DNA from 3 places in the Methyloversatilis sp. XJ19-13 genome. Region 3 is predicted to be linked to each of the others. Evidence: predicted binding sites of a transcription regulator. Region 3 holds the regulator's gene; each other region holds the start of a gene.
The links. The regulator sigma-54, encoded in region 3, starts transcription at its own class of promoters, with help from an activator protein. The targets are predictions, from matches to a motif close to TGGCACNNTTCCTGCT.
Positions count from the first base shown of each region.

Region 1: a site for sigma-54 is predicted at 3,867-3,882, ahead of glnA (type I glutamate--ammonia ligase). Genes of this name have one in related genera too.
Region 2: a site for sigma-54 is predicted at 3,003-3,018, ahead of nifE (nitrogenase iron-molybdenum cofactor biosynthesis protein NifE). Genes of this name have one in related genera too.

Region 1 is NZ_JANINH010000001.1:362,739-367,751, reverse strand. It holds gene ntrC (nitrogen regulation protein NR(I)) at 1-518, opposite strand, end outside; gene glnL (nitrogen regulation protein NR(II)) at 515-1,618, opposite strand; gene NMQ14_RS01815 (DUF4124 domain-containing protein) at 1,691-2,170, opposite strand; gene glnA (type I glutamate--ammonia ligase) at 2,328-3,740, opposite strand; gene NMQ14_RS01805 (rhodanese-like domain-containing protein) at 4,067-4,516, shown strand; gene nadA (quinolinate synthase NadA) at 4,527-5,013, shown strand, end outside.
Region 2 is NZ_JANINH010000001.1:117,254-122,266, reverse strand. It holds gene NMQ14_RS00590 (flavodoxin) at 1-270, opposite strand, end outside; gene NMQ14_RS00585 (AAA family ATPase) at 297-2,006, opposite strand; gene NMQ14_RS00580 (response regulator) at 2,017-2,442, opposite strand; gene NMQ14_RS00575 (hypothetical protein) at 2,561-2,875, shown strand; gene nifE (nitrogenase iron-molybdenum cofactor biosynthesis protein NifE) at 3,077-4,471, shown strand; gene nifN (nitrogenase iron-molybdenum cofactor biosynthesis protein NifN) at 4,482-5,013, shown strand, end outside.
Region 3 is NZ_JANINH010000003.1:187,521-192,533, forward strand. It holds gene NMQ14_RS05495 (phosphatidylglycerophosphatase A) at 1-230, shown strand, start outside; gene NMQ14_RS05500 (CinA family protein) at 230-724, shown strand; gene recA (recombinase RecA) at 782-1,813, shown strand; gene recX (recombination regulator RecX) at 1,810-2,253, shown strand; gene lptB (LPS export ABC transporter ATP-binding protein) at 2,246-2,986, shown strand; gene NMQ14_RS05520 (RNA polymerase factor sigma-54) at 3,007-4,443, shown strand; gene hpf (ribosome hibernation-promoting factor, HPF/YfiA family) at 4,507-4,827, shown strand; gene ptsN (PTS IIA-like nitrogen regulatory protein PtsN) at 4,949-5,013, shown strand, end outside.

The sequences.
Region 1 (5,013 bases), on a different contig from region 3:
AGTTCCTTGCCGGTGCCGGATTCGCCGTTGATCAGCACCGTGGCGTGGCTCTGCGCCAGGCGGCCGATGGCGCGGAACACGTCCTGCATCGACGCTGCCTTGCCGAGAATCTCGGGAGCCATGTCGGCTTCGGCCGGTGCACTGGCCTGGTGCATGCTCTCTTCGATGGCCCTGCGCACCAGTTCAATCGCGTGATCGACGTCGAACGGCTTGGGCAAGTATTCGAACGCGCCGCCCTGGAAGGCGGCGACCGCGCTGTCCAGATCCGAATAGGCGGTCATGATGATGACCGGCAGGCTGGGGTGGCGCGCCTTGACCTTTTCCAGCAGCGACAGACCGGATTCGCCCGGCATGCGGATGTCGGACACCAGCACCTGCGGCTGGCCGCCGGCATCGAGCGCGTCGAGCGCCTCTTGTGCGGTGGAAAAAGCGGAATACGGGATCGACTCGCGCGCCAGCGCCTTTTCGAGCACCCAGCGTATCGAGCGGTCATCATCGACTATCCAGACCGGATTCATGGTTTCTCCGAAGTGCCTTGCTTGAAGGGCAGCAGTATTGTGAAAACGGTGTAGCCCGGCCGGCTCTGCACCTCGATGGTGCCGTGGTGCTGATGCACGAAGCTCTGCGCCAGCGTGAGCCCGAGTCCGGTGCCGTCGTCGCGGCCGGACACGAGCGGATAGAAGATGCGATCGAGCAGGTCTTCCGGAATCCCCGGGCCGTTGTCGATCACTTGCAATTCGAGTGCCAGCTTGTGCCGTCGCTTCACCAGCGTCGCCTGCCGGTGGGCACGTGTGCGCAGCCGGATGCTGCCGTGGCCCTTCATCGCCTGCGCGGCGTTGCGCGCGATGTTCAGCACGACCTGGATCAGCTGTTCACGATCGGCGGTGAGGTCGGGCAGGCTGGTGTCGTAGTCGCGCTCGACCTCGACGTCCGGAAACTCCGAGGCGATCAGCAGGCGGACGCGCTCGAGCACTTCATGGATGCTCACCGTAGTCACCTGCATCGCGCGATGCGAATGCAGCAGGCGGTTCATCAGGTCCTGCAGCCGGTCCGATTCGTTGATGATGACCTGCGTGTATTCACGCAGTTCGGGCCGATCGAGTTCGCGTTCCAGCAGTTGGGCGGCGCCACGGATGCCGCCGAGCGGATTCTTGATTTCGTGCGCGAGGTTGCGGATCAGTTCGCGGTTGGCCTGTTGCTGCTGCAGCACCTGTTCTTCGCGTGCGATGCGCAGTTGCTGGTCGATCGGGCGGAACTCGAGCAGGATGCGGGCATTCTCCGTATGCACCGGCGACACCGTGCAGTCGAGCTGAAGCGATCCGCCGATCTGTCTATCCACCGACAGGTTGTGACCGGTATAGCTCCAGTTGTTGGCAAGCGCGTTGTCGAGCGCGGTATCCAGGCCGTGCATCGGGCCGATCAGCCGGTCGCAGTGCTTGCCGTGCAGTTTGGCGAGGCTGGCTGCGAACAGGTTTTCCGCTGCCGGGTTCAGGAAGACGATGTGCCGCTCGGCATCGAGCAGCGCCACCGCGCTCGCGAGCAGTTCCAGCCCGCTGAAGCGTTCGGACCATTCGCGGGAGGGTTGGCGGGACGACCTGCCTGGCTTGGATGCAATCATGACCGCGATCCACGCAAGAAGCGCGCCAGCATTGCCCGCCGGTCCATCGGCAGGCTCGCACATGCCCTGCGGTCAGGGCAGCTTGGACAGCTCCTTGCGCAGCGCATCGACATTGCGTTCATGCAGAGCCACATTGTCCTTGAGCCCCTGTATCCGGTCGAGATACTTCTGGTAATTGCGCTCATTGCCCAGACGGACCGCTTCGCCTTCGGTCAGCGCCTTGCGCGCTTCTTCAAGACTGCCGGTTTCGGTCGCAAGTTCGGCTTCGAGGATGCGCCTGCGCTCGGAATCGCGCGCCTTCTGCTGGTCGTTGCTGACGTTCGGAAAACCAGCCGGATTGGCGGCCGGCTTGGGCGTGGCGGCAGCCGGACCGGGTACCGAACTGACCGGCACGTCGCTGGCGAGCACCTTGCATCCGCTGGCGCGCGACTTTTCGTTCGTGTACGTGGTGTGGCCTTCGGCGTCGACGCACTTGTAGATTTCTGCCGTGGCGGGCGCTGCGACAAGCAGGCTTGCCGCGGCAATCAGGATACGGTTCAGACCTTGTAGCATGTGGATCACCTGGGCGTTTCGGGTCGAAGCAGCACGAGTGTAGGGCGCACACTTGCGCAGTGACAATGAAAAAGGACGGCTAATTGCCGTCCTTTTCCTCAACGCTTCACATGCCGCGCGGGCTGACGCCACGCCGGCATGTGCTGATCGGTGGCGATCAGAGGCTGTAGTACATCTCGAATTCGACCGGGTGGGTCGTCATGCGGGTGCGATTCACTTCGGTCATCTTCAGCTCGATGTAGGCCGCGATGAAGTCTTCCGAGAACACGCCACCCTTGGTCAGGAAGGCATGGTCTGCGGCGAGCGCATCGAGGGCTTCGTCGAGGCTGGCGCACACGGTCGGGATCAGCTTGTCCTCTTCCGGCGGCAGGTCGTACAGGTTCTTGTCGGCCGGCTCGCCCGGGTGGATCTTGTTCTGCACGCCGTCCAGGCCCGCCATCATCAGCGCGGCAAAACACAGGTAGGGATTGGCAAGCGGATCCGGGAAACGCGTTTCGATGCGGCGGGCCTTGTCCGACGCGACGTGTGGAATGCGGATCGAGGCCGAGCGGTTGCGGGCCGAGTAGGCCAGCTTGACCGGTGCTTCGTAATGCGGCACCAGACGCTTGTACGAATTCGTACCCGGGTTGGTGATCGCATTCAGCGCCTTGGCATGCTTGATGATGCCGCCGATGTAGTACAGCGCGAATTCCGACAGGCCGGCGTAGCCGTTGCCGGCGAACAGGTTCTTGCCGTCCTTCCAGATCGACTGGTGCACGTGCATGCCTGAACCGTTGTCGCCGACGATGGGCTTAGGCATGAAGGTCGCTGTCTTGCCGTAGCTGTGGGCGACGTTGTGCACGATGTACTTCAGCGTCTGCGTCCAGTCGGCGCGGCGCACCAGCGTGTTGAACTTGGTGCCGATTTCGTTCTGGCCGGCGGTCGCGACTTCGTGGTGATGCACTTCGACCGGGATGCCGACGGCTTCCAGCGCCAGCACCATGGCGGCACGGATGTCATTGTGCGAATCGACCGGCGGGACCGGGAAGTAGCCGCCCTTGACGCCCGGACGGTGACCGGTGTTGCCGCTTTCGAACTTCTCGCCCGACGACCATGCAGCCTCTTCCGAGAAGATCTGCACGCGGCAGCCCGACATGTCGATGTTCCACTCGACGCTGTCGAAGATGAAAAATTCGGGTTCCGGGCCGAAGTAGGCGGTATCGCCCAGGCCGGACGACTTCAGGAAGGCTTCGGCGCGCTTGGCGATCGAGCGCGGATCGCGGTCGTAACCCTTGCCATCCGACGGCTCGACGACGTCACAGCTGATGACCAGCGTGGTTTCGTCGAAGAATGGGTCGATGAAGGCGGTTTCCGGATCCGGCATCAGCAGCATGTCCGAAGCCTGGATACCCTTCCAGCCGGCAATCGACGAACCATCAAAAGCGTGGCCTTCGGTGAACTTGTCGGCGTCGAAGGCGCTGACCGGCACACCCACGTGCTGTTCCTTGCCACGGGTGTCGGTGAAACGGAAATCAACGAACTTGACCTCCTTCTCCTTGATGATGTCGAGTACCTGCTTCGCGGTCGTCATGATTTCTCCTACGATGGATGTATGGATGTTGCTCGGTCGGCTTGAACGGGGTGATTCCTGTTTTTTGGGCGAGTCTGAGGCACGTCTCAACAGTTCAGTTGCGGCGGCTGTCGCAGCGCTGAATAAAGCAGATCGCGTGCCACGCACCGGATTTCGCCCCGGGATTGTGCCACAGGCCGCGTTGACGTCGGCGGCGCGGGCAGCAGGCCCGAAAACTGCACCGATTTGATGCGCGCCTGTTTTTGTAAGCACTGATTTGGTGCGTGCGGGCGTCGACTGCAGCGGACGATATACTTCGACCACTTTTATTCGCCTGAACATCAGCCATGGCTACACTCGGACAGATACTCGGTCTCGCACGGGAACGTGCGCAACAGCTCCAGCTGCCTTACGCCGGTGCCGTGACGCCGGTCGAAGCGCACGAATTGCTCAGGCTCGCGCCGGGCGCGCGCATCGTCGATGTGCGCACATCGGCAGAGTGGCAGTGGGTCGGCGAGGTACCGGATTCTGTGCAGATCGAATGGAACCAGTCATCCGGCCAGCGCAACCCGGATTTCATCACACAGCTCAAGCACCAGGTCGATCCCGAAGCGCTGGTGATGTTCCTGTGCCGCAGCGGCGGACGCTCGCACGGCGCCGCGGCGGCCGCAGCGGAAGCGGGCTACAGCAACGCCTACAACATCCTCGAAGGGTTCGAGGGAGACATGGACGCCAACGGCCATCGCAACACCGTGGGTGGCTGGCGCAGGGCCGGCCTGCCGTGGAGCCAGACCTGAAGGACACCCGATGCAAGTTGCCAACATCACGTTTGACCGATTCAACGCGCTGGCCGACGATCAGGCGCAGTCGCGCATCCTTGCGGCGCGCGAAAAGCTCGGCCCGCGCGCGGTCATCCTCGGTCACCACTATCAGCGGGCAGATGTCTATCGCCACGCCGACCTGACCGGCGATTCGCTGAAGCTGGCACGGCTGGCCAGTCAGACCGATGCGGAATTCATCGTGTTCTGCGGCGTGCATTTCATGGCCGAAGTGGCCGACATCATGTCGCGCCCGGAGCAGATCGCCATCCTGCCCGACCTGGCGGCCGGCTGTTCGATGGCCGACATGGCCAGCCTGGCCAAAGTGGAACGCTGCTGGCGCGAACTGCGCGACATGACCGGCGACCCGGACGCGCTGATCACGCCCGTAACCTATATCAACTCGGCAGCCGACCTGAAGGCCTTCTGCGGCGAACACGGCGGCATCGTGTGCACCTCGTCGAACGCGGCCAGCA
Region 2 (5,013 bases), on a different contig from region 3:
CTTGCCGGCGAAGCTGGTGCCCTTGAGCTTGTCGAGCGCCTCGGCCCAGCTCTCGTCGTCGCACTCGGCTTCCAGCCCGGGCAGCAGGCCGTCGCCCAGCGTCGGCGTGCCGAGGATCAGGAACTCGTAGGCGGCGAGGTCGGCCGGCGTCGCCTTGTTGATGTTGACCGGCTCGGCCATCGTGTCGTCGTCGAAGCGTTTCTTGATCTGCTTGGCGATCTTGCGCGTGCTGCCGCTGTTGGTGCCGAAGAAAAGTCCGATGCGTGCCATGGTGGTTTCCATTCAGATGAGGTGGGTCAGGGAGCGGTTTCTATTTCGTGCGCCTGGTCCATGCCGCGGAAGATCGCGCAGCGCTTGAACACATCGAGCGTCGGCAGGCAGGCCTTGTGCTGGCAGTACTTGGCAGCGAGCTTCGACAGGCCCTTGATGTCGCGTCCGGTGGCGGCGGGGAACAGCACGGTCAGTTGCGCGATCAACGCGTCGTCGATGTCGAGCGCGAACTGCGCCGCCATCACCTGCCAGATGCGCGCACGCGCCGCATGGTCGGGCGGCACGTACTTGATCAGCGCGATGCAGCGCGACACGATGGCTTCGTCGATATCGTCGACGCGGTTGGTGGTCAGGAACAGCAGGCCGTTGAAGTATTCAAGCACGCGCAGGAAGACGCCGACCACGGCGTTCATCGTGATGTTGTCGTCGCGCCGCTTGATGTAGACGTCGGCCTCGTCGATCAGCATCACCGCGCCCCAGCGCTGGGCGCGGGTGAGCACGTCCTTCAGCGCGGTCTCCATCTGCGCCACGTTCAGGCCGAGCTGGCCCGAATGCACGCGATACAGCGGGCGGCGGATGATCTCCGAATACACCTCGGCGGTCAGCGTCTTGCCGACGCCGGCCGGGCCGGCGCACAGCACGGTGGTGCCGCCCGACTTGCCGGCGATGATGTCGTCCATCAGCACGTCCATCTCGGCGGTCAGGATGTCGATCAGGTCGGTCTGTTCCGGCGGCAGCACCAGCTTCTGCTTCAGCGCCGGTTGGTAGGCATAGGGCGTGATGTCGTCGACGTGCACCCACAGGTAGTGGTGCAGGTCGAGGTGGAACATCAGGATGTAGGGGTGCACCGGCAACTGCGAAAACAGGCCTTCGGGCATCGCGTCGCGCGAGGCGCCGACCTCTTCTTCGGCGTCGTAGCGGTTGCTCTTGGCCGCCTTGCGCAGATACGGACCAAGGATGTCGCCCGGCGCGTCGAGCAGCAGCGTGCGCGCCGGCAGGATGCCTTCGTCGTTGACCAGGCGCGCCGCGCCGCCGCTGGCCGACAGCACGACCACGTCCTTGCGCGTCCAGTCGGTGTCGCGGTGGCTGGCAGCCGGATCTTCGGCATGGAAGCCGGTGCCGGTGCCGGAGAACTGTTCGCCGTAGCGGCCGCGCCAGTCGAAGTAGCGGCCGATGGTGTCGTCGTAGGCGTCGATCAGTTCCGGCGTCTCTTTCAGGAAGCCCTTGGCGGCCAGTATCTCGCCCACGGTGCGGTCGACCACGTCGGCGCCGTAGATGCGGATGACGGCAGTCGCAAGCGTGGCTTTCACATTGGCCTTCAGCTCGATGAACACCTTGCCGGTTTCATCGTTGCCGGCTGGCGTGTAGTCGAGCCGGCTGACCACCCAGGGCAGCGGCCGCGTCATCTGGTTGGCGGTGAACAGCCAGCCGCGGATGGCATCTGTCGCCAGGTGGCGCGCCAGCGCCGGCACCAGCGATTCGAGGTCGCCGGCGGCAAAGCGCCGGCCGTCACCTTCCAGCGCACGCTGCAGCGTAGCCAGGTGCGCGGCGCGCGCCTGCATGGCCGGCCCCGCCTCGCTGTAGAGCTTGCCGAGAAAGCGCAAAGCATCAATCGACAGCCGCGACACCGGCACTTCGACCCGGTTGCCGAAGCGAAGCTGCTCGCGCAGCGTCGCCAGGTCGGGGAAGGCGTCGATCATGCTCTCGACGTGCGGGGCGTCGATCAGGACTTTCATCGCCGGGCGCTCAGCGCAGCACCACCGGGATTTCGAGCGGCGTGCGCCGCCCCAGCTGGGTATCGACCTTGCGCCGCACGTTCTCTACCTTGAGCGGCCGCAGCAAGGTGCTCTCCGCACCCAGTGCCAGCGCCGCCCTGACGTCGTCGTCGTCGGCGTCGCTGCACACCACGAGCATCTTCACGCCGCCCAGCCCTTCCTTCAGGCGCGTCACCACGTCAACGCCTTCGCTCGCCAGCACGCCGGCACCGAGCAGCAGCAGGTCGGGCGGCGCGCTGCGGCCCTTGACCAGCGCTTCGGCGCTGTCGGCCAGCACATGGGTTTCCATTTCGTCGGCCAGCATGAACTGCAGCGCCATGCTGACGACGTCGTCGTTGTCGACCACGAATACGCGCTTGTTTTCCACCGCGCGCTGGCTGTCTACGCCGATCTGCATGCTGTGTGCCTCCGAGTCGATGGGTGTCTGCCGACACATGAGCAAGCTTCGTTCCCGTCGCGGCACGTCTCCTGCTTCGACACCCCTGTGTGCAATCCATCCTGACGGGAGAAGCGAAATGACGATCCATGTAAAGACGACGGAAGACGGCCGCAAGGTCGAAGTGATCGACGATGCCGTATGCCTTGACGGGAGGCCGGAAGCCACGAAGCTGGTGCCGCTGATCGAGCACCCGAACCGCCAGGCCATCCTGCGCGCGGTGCCGCAGGCCACGCACATGGCCGGGCGCATCGCGCTCACCCTGCCCGAATCGGCCATCGCGCAGGACGCGCTCAACGCGGCCAGCCGCGACTTCGACGCCAGTCCTGGCGGCATTGCACGGCGCCTGCAGGCGGCCATCTATCAGAAGGCAAAAATGGACGGCATCGAGTAATGCCGCCGGCGCGACACCTGCCAAACCCGACAAAGCCGTGTCGCAAACCGCTCACGGTTTGTCGGACTGAAGGGCGCCGTGCCGCTACTGCGCTGATTCGATGGCCGCTTTGTGCGCTGCAGCGGCTTGGCATCATTCCTGCTGAAGTGGCTGCAGGGCCGTCGCCAGCGACGGATGCCATGACCGAATGGGAGGTGTGCAATGGATGCCCGTGTATCCGCCAAGATCCAGGACGTGTTCGAAGAACCCGCCTGCGAGCACAACCAGAACAAGTCGGCCAAGGAAAAGAAGAAGGGCTGCACCAAGCAGCTGTCGCCCGGCGCAGCCGCGGGCGGCTGTGCCTTCGACGGCGCCAAGGTCGCGCTGCAGCCCATCGTCGATGTCGCTCATCTGGTGCACGGCCCGATCGCCTGTGAGGGCAACTCGTGGGACAACCGCAATTCCTCGTCCAGCACCTCGCAGCTCTACCGCACCGGCTTCACTACCGACATCAATGAACTGGACGTGATCTACGGCGGCGAGAAGCGGCTGTTCAGGTCGGTGAAGGAAATCATCGAGAAGTACGACCCGCCGGCCGTGTTCGTCTATCAGACCTGCGTCACCGCGCTGATCGGCGACGACATCGAAGCGGTGTGCAAGCGGGCGACCGAAAAGTTCGGCAAGCCGGTGATTCCGGTGAACGCCCCCGGCTTCGTCGGCCCGAAGAACCTCGGCAACAAGCTCGGCGCCGAGGCGCTGCTCGACTACGTGATCGGCACCGAAGAGCCGGACTTCGTCACGCCCTACGACATCAACATCATCGGCGAATACAACCTGGCCGGCGAACTGTGGCAGATCAAGCCGCTGCTCGACGCACTCGGCGTGCGCATCCTGTCCTGTATCTCGGGCGACGGCCGCTATCGCGAAGTCGCGTACAGCCACCGCGCCAAGGCGGCGATGATGGTGTGCTCGAAGTCGATGATCAACATCGCGCGCAAGATGGAAGAGCGCTACGACATCCCGTTCTTCGAAGGCTCGTTCTACGGCATCGGCGACATGTCGGAAACACTGCGCGAAATCGCCCGCCTGCTGGTCGGGAAGGGCGCACCGGAAGAGCTGAAGGCGCGCACCGAAGCGCTGATCGCGGTCGAGGAAAAGCGTGCCTTCGATCGCATCGCCGCCTACCGCCCGCGGCTCGAAGGCAAGAAGGTGCTGCTGATCACCGGCGGCGTGAAGAGCTGGTCGGTGGTGGCCGCACTGCAGGAAGCCGGTCTGGAGATCGTCGGCACCAGCGTCAAGAAATCGACCAAGGAAGACAAGGAAAAGATCAAGGAACTGATGGGGCAGGACGCTCACATGATCGACGACATGACGCCGCGCGAAATGTACGCGATGCTCAAGGACGCCAAGGCCGACATCATGCTGTCCGGCGGGCGCAGCCAGTTCATCGCGCTGAAGGCCAAGATGCCCTGGCTGGACATCAACCAGGAACGGCACCACGCCTATGCCGGCTACGAAGGCATGGTCGATCTGGTGCGCGAGATCGACAAGGCACTGTACAACCCGATCTGGGAACAGGTGCGCCGCCCGGCGCCCTGGGACGTGGCGGTCGCCTGAGGATCACGCCATGGCCACCGTCATCGATTCGAAGAAGGCCTGTACGGTCAATCCGCTGAAGATGAGCCAGCCGCTGGGGGCGTGCTACGCCTTCATGGGCCTGGACAACTGCATGCCGATGATGCACGGCTCGCAGGGCTGTACCTCGTTCGGGCTGGTACTGCTGGTGCGCCACTTCAAGGAGGCGATCCCGATGCAGACCACGGCAATGAACGAGGTAAGCACCATCCTCGGCGGTCTGGAAAACATCGAACAGGCCATCCTCAACATCAAGAAGCGCGCCAATCCGTCGCTGATCGCCATCGCCTCGACCGGCCTCACCGAAACCAAGGGTGACGACGTCGACGGCTACCTGAACCTGATCCGCGCCAAGCACGGTGAAACGCTGGCCGGCACCGACATCGTCTATGTATCGACCCCCGATTACGTCGGTGCCTTCGAGGACGGCTGGGGCAAGGCCGTGCTGGCCGTGGTCGATGCCTTCGCCCAGCCGTGCGAGGTGCGTGACGATCACTTGGTGAACCTGCTGCCGGGCGCCCACC
Region 3 (5,013 bases):
AAATCGTCGCCTTCTGGCTGGTGCTGTGGGTGACGCCGCCCGACTTCTTCTGGCAGCTTGCGGCCTTCTTCGCGTTCCGCCTGTTCGATATCTTCAAGCCGCCGCCGGCACGCTGGGTCGATATCCACATGAAGAACGGCTTCGGTGTCATGCTGGACGACCTGATTGCGGCCCTGTTCGCCATGGTGTCGCTGGCGCTGGGCAAGCTGCTGCTGGAGCGTTTTGCATGATGGACGAGGAATTCGCTGCGCTGTCGGACGCGGTAGGCGCCGCCTGCCGCACGTCCGGGCATGTCATCGTCAGCGCGGAATCGTGCACCGGAGGCTGGGTGGCTGAAGTGCTGACCGCCACCGCCGGCAGTTCGGGCTGGTTCGACTGCGGTTTCGTGACCTACTCGAACGCCGCCAAGCAGCGCCTGCTCGATGTGCCGGTCGAATTGCTGGCCGCGCACGGCGCAGTCAGCGAACCGGTCGCGCTGGCCATGGTGCGCGGCGCGCTGGCCCGCTCGGCTGCAACGATCGCGCTGTCGGTGACCGGCATTGCCGGTCCGGGTGGTGCGACATCGGGTAAACCGGTCGGCACGGTGTGCTTCGGCTGGGCGGTGAAGGGCGGTGTCGAGCGCAGCGAAACGCGTCATTTCGATGGTGACCGGGAAACCGTGCGCCGACTATCCGTACGTCATACACTGACTGTGCTGCTGTCTTTGCAGGCAGTACAGACCTGAAAGCACATGGCAAGAACTGTGCCATAATCGACTTAAAGCAAACGAAAGGATTCCCGCATGGACGACAGCAAGGCCAAGGCGCTCGCGGCAGCGCTGGCCCAGATTGAGAAGCAGTTCGGCAAGGGCTCGATCATGCGCATGAGCGACGGCCAGCTCGAAAACGACATCCAGGCCGTATCGACCGGTTCGCTCGGATTGGACATCGCGCTCGGAATCGGCGGTTTGCCGCGCGGGCGCGTGGTCGAAATCTACGGTCCGGAATCATCAGGCAAGACCACACTGACGCTGCAGGTCATCGCCGAAATGCAGAAGATCGGCGGCACGGCGGCCTTCATCGACGCCGAACACGCGCTCGACGTGCAGTACGCCGGCAAGCTCGGCGTCAATGTCAGCGACCTGCTGATTTCCCAGCCCGACACCGGCGAGCAGGCACTGGAAATCGTCGACATGCTGGTGCGTTCCGGCGGTGTGGACGTGATCGTCATCGACTCGGTCGCCGCGCTGACGCCGAAGGCCGAAATCGAGGGCGAAATGGGTGATTCGCTGCCCGGCCTGCAGGCCCGCCTGATGAGTCAGGCGCTGCGCAAGCTGACGGCGAGCATCAAGCGCACCAACACGATGGTCATCTTCATCAACCAGATCCGGATGAAGATCGGCGTCATGTTCGGCAACCCGGAAACCACCACGGGCGGCAATGCGCTGAAGTTCTACGCCTCGGTCCGTCTCGACATCCGCCGCATCGGCGCGATCAAGAAGGGCGAAGAAGTGATTGGCTCGGAGACCCGCGTCAAGGTGGTGAAGAACAAGGTCGCGCCGCCGTTCAAGCAGACCGAATTCGACATCCTGTACGGCGAGGGCATTTCGCGCGAAGGCGAAATCATCGAGCTGGGCGTGCTGCACAAGTTCGTCGAAAAGTCGGGCGCCTGGTATTCCTACGGCACCGAGCGCATCGGCCAGGGCAAGGACAACGTACGCGAGTTCCTGCGCGCCAATCCGGTCATGGCACGCGAGATCGAGAACAAGGTGCGCGTCGCCTGCGGCATGCCGGAAATGAGTGTCGTGGTCACCGGACGGGAAGAGGCTGCGTGAGTGCAAGCCTGCGCGAGAAGGCCCTGCGCCTGCTCGCGCGGCGTGATCACAGTCGCGCCGAACTGGTTCGAAAACTGTCGGAGGACGGCAACCAGGACGATATCTCGGCTCTGCTGACCCGTTTCGAGGAATGTGGCCTCGTTTCGGATGCACGTTTTGCGGAACAATTCGTGTCGTCACGTGCGACCCGCTTCGGTGCGCGTCGCCTGCAGCACGAACTGAAACTCCGTGGTGTGCCGGAAGATGACGCTGGTGCCGCGTTGGCATCACTGGAAGAGGATGAAACGGTCCGCGCCCGTGCCGTATGGGCGCGCAGGTTCGATGCCGCGCCGCAGGATGCAAAGGCCTGGGCGCGGCAGGCCAGATTTCTTCAATCGCGCGGTTTTTCTGCCGATAGCATACGCAAGGTACTGCGCGAACAACCCGACGACGATGACTGAAAACCGGAGTGTCAGCCGGCTCAAGGTGGAGCGGCTGCGCAAGAAATACAAATCGCGCCCGGTCGTGAAGGATGTGTCCTTCGAGGTTGGCAGCGGCGAAGTGATCGGACTGCTGGGACCGAACGGTGCCGGCAAGACGACCTGTTTCTACATGATCGTCGGCTTGGTCACGGCCGACGGCGGCGAGATCCACCTCGATGGCGAGCGGCTGACGCACTTGCCGATTCACCGGCGGGCGCATCAGGGCCTGTCGTACCTGCCGCAGGAGAATTCGGTGTTCCGCAAGCTGGACGTCGAGGAAAACATCCTCGCCATCCTGGAACTGAATGAGAAGGATGCAGGCGTGCGCGCGAAGCGGCTCGAGGAGCTGCTGGGCGAACTTGGCATTGCCCACCTTCGCAAGAGCGCGGCCGTGGCGCTGTCGGGCGGCGAGCGGCGGCGTGTCGAGATTGCCCGCGCACTGGCCACGTCGCCGCGCTTCATATTGCTGGACGAACCATTCGCCGGTGTGGACCCGATTGCAGTGATCGACATCCAGAAAACCATCCGCTTCCTGAAGGAGCGCGGCATCGGCGTGCTGATCACCGACCACAATGTGCGGGAAACGCTGGGTATCTGTGACCGGGCTTACATCATCAACGAAGGCGAGGTGCTGGCGAGCGGCCGGCCGGACGAAATCGTGTATAACGAAAGTGTCAGGAAGGTCTATCTGGGCGAGCATTTCCGCCTGTAGCCCGCCGAAATTTGCACACCATGAAGCAGTCGCTGCAACTCAAACTTTCCCAGCATCTTGCGCTGACACCGCAGCTGCAACAGTCGATCCGGCTATTGCAGCTGTCGACCATCGAATTCAATCAGGAAATCGAACGTTTCCTCGATGAGAATCCGATGCTCGAGCGTGACGAGCCCGATGCCACCGCCAGCTTCCAGCCGCCGCCCGAGAGCGTGACCGAGGTGCGTGACGCGCCGCAGGAAAGCACCCAGGCCAGCGCAGACGAGCGTGCCCCGGAGGGCACGGGCAGTGCCGACATGGACGAATGGTCGGGCGAAGGCGGCAATTACGGGACGCGCAGTGGTGGCGACGATGACGACGGCGACTACCAGGACGTGCAGGCGGCAGGCACATCACTGAGGGACCACCTGTGCGGCCAGCTTGCGCTGTCGCAGATGAGCGAGCGCGACCGCTATCTGATCCGCCTGCTGATCGAAGCGCTCGATGATGACGGCTACCTGAACCAGGGTCTGGACGAACTGGTCGAGCTGCTGCCGGAAGAGGCCGATATCGACCTCGACGACCTGTCGATCGCGCTGCGCCAGTTGCAGAACTTCGACCCGCCCGGCGTGGCGGCGCGTGACCCGCGCGAATGCCTGCTGATGCAGCTCAACTTTCTGGCGACCGACGAAGTGTCGACGCTCGCACGCGTCATCATCGACCAGCACATCGATCTGCTGGCCGCACGCGACTTCGCCAAGATCCGCCGCGCAGTGGGTTGCGACGAAGAACTGCTGCGTGCCGCACAGACCCTGATCCGTTCGCTCAATCCGCGTCCGGGCGCCCAGTTTGCGCCGATCGATGCGCGATACATCGTGCCCGATGTGGTGGTGCGCAAGGTGCGCGGCCAATGGACGGCATTGCTCAATCCGGATGCCATGCCGCGTCTGCGCATCAACCGGCTGTATGCGGAAATCCTGCAGGGCCAGCGCGGCAGCGGCCTGTCCGGCCAGCTGCAGGAGGCCAAGTGGCTGATCAAGAATGTCCAGCAGCGCTTCGACACCATCCTGCGTGTATCGCAGGCCATCGTCGAGCGCCAGCGCCAGTTCTTCGAATTCGGCGAAGTCGCGATGCGGCCGCTCACGCTGCGCGAGATCGCAGAGACGCTCGAACTGCATGAATCGACCATTTCCCGCGTGACGTCGCAGAAGTACATGGCGACGACGCGCGGTCTGTTCGAACTGAAATATTTTTTCGGCAGCCATGTGGCAACCGAAAGCGGCGGGGCCTGCTCAGCCACCGCAATCCGCGCACTCATCCGCCAGTTGGTGGGTGCCGAGGATGCCAAACGTCCGTTGTCGGACTCGCGTATCGCGGAAATACTGGGTCAGCAGGGCATCGTGGTTGCGCGGCGCACCATCGCCAAATACCGCGAATCGCTCAACATCCCGCCGGTCAGCGTGCGCAAGGCGATCTAACGCGTTCAATGATGAACGCCCGGATCGTCCCGCATATTCCGTCCCGCAACGACAGGAGGCAGCATGAACCTCACCATCACCGGCCATCATCTTGAAGTGACACAGCCGATCCGCGACTACATCGAGTCGAAGCTCGAACGCGTGATCCGCCATTTCGACCACGTAACAAGCGTTTCCGTGATTCTGACAGTCGAAAAGTTGCGACAGAAGGCGGAAGTCACGTTGCACGTGCGAGGCCGCGACATCTTTGTCGAAGCGGAAAGTGAAGACATGTACGCCACCCTTGACAACCTGATGGACAAACTCGATCGCCAGGTGCTCAAACACAAGGAAAAATCGAACGAGCACACGCGCGAGTCGGTCAAGCACCAAGCGGCAGAATGACACGATTGCTGCCTGTCACGAGCGTATAATCCTACGTCTTGTTGCAGTGCAATCAACTTCACGGCGCGGTTTCCGTTAATCCGGTGATCGCGCCCGCCGCGTGTTCGGAGTAGCCCCTGACATGACGCTCATCGCCAAGCTGTTGCCCGTTTCGAATGTCTGTATCGGCCTTGAGGCCAGCAGCAA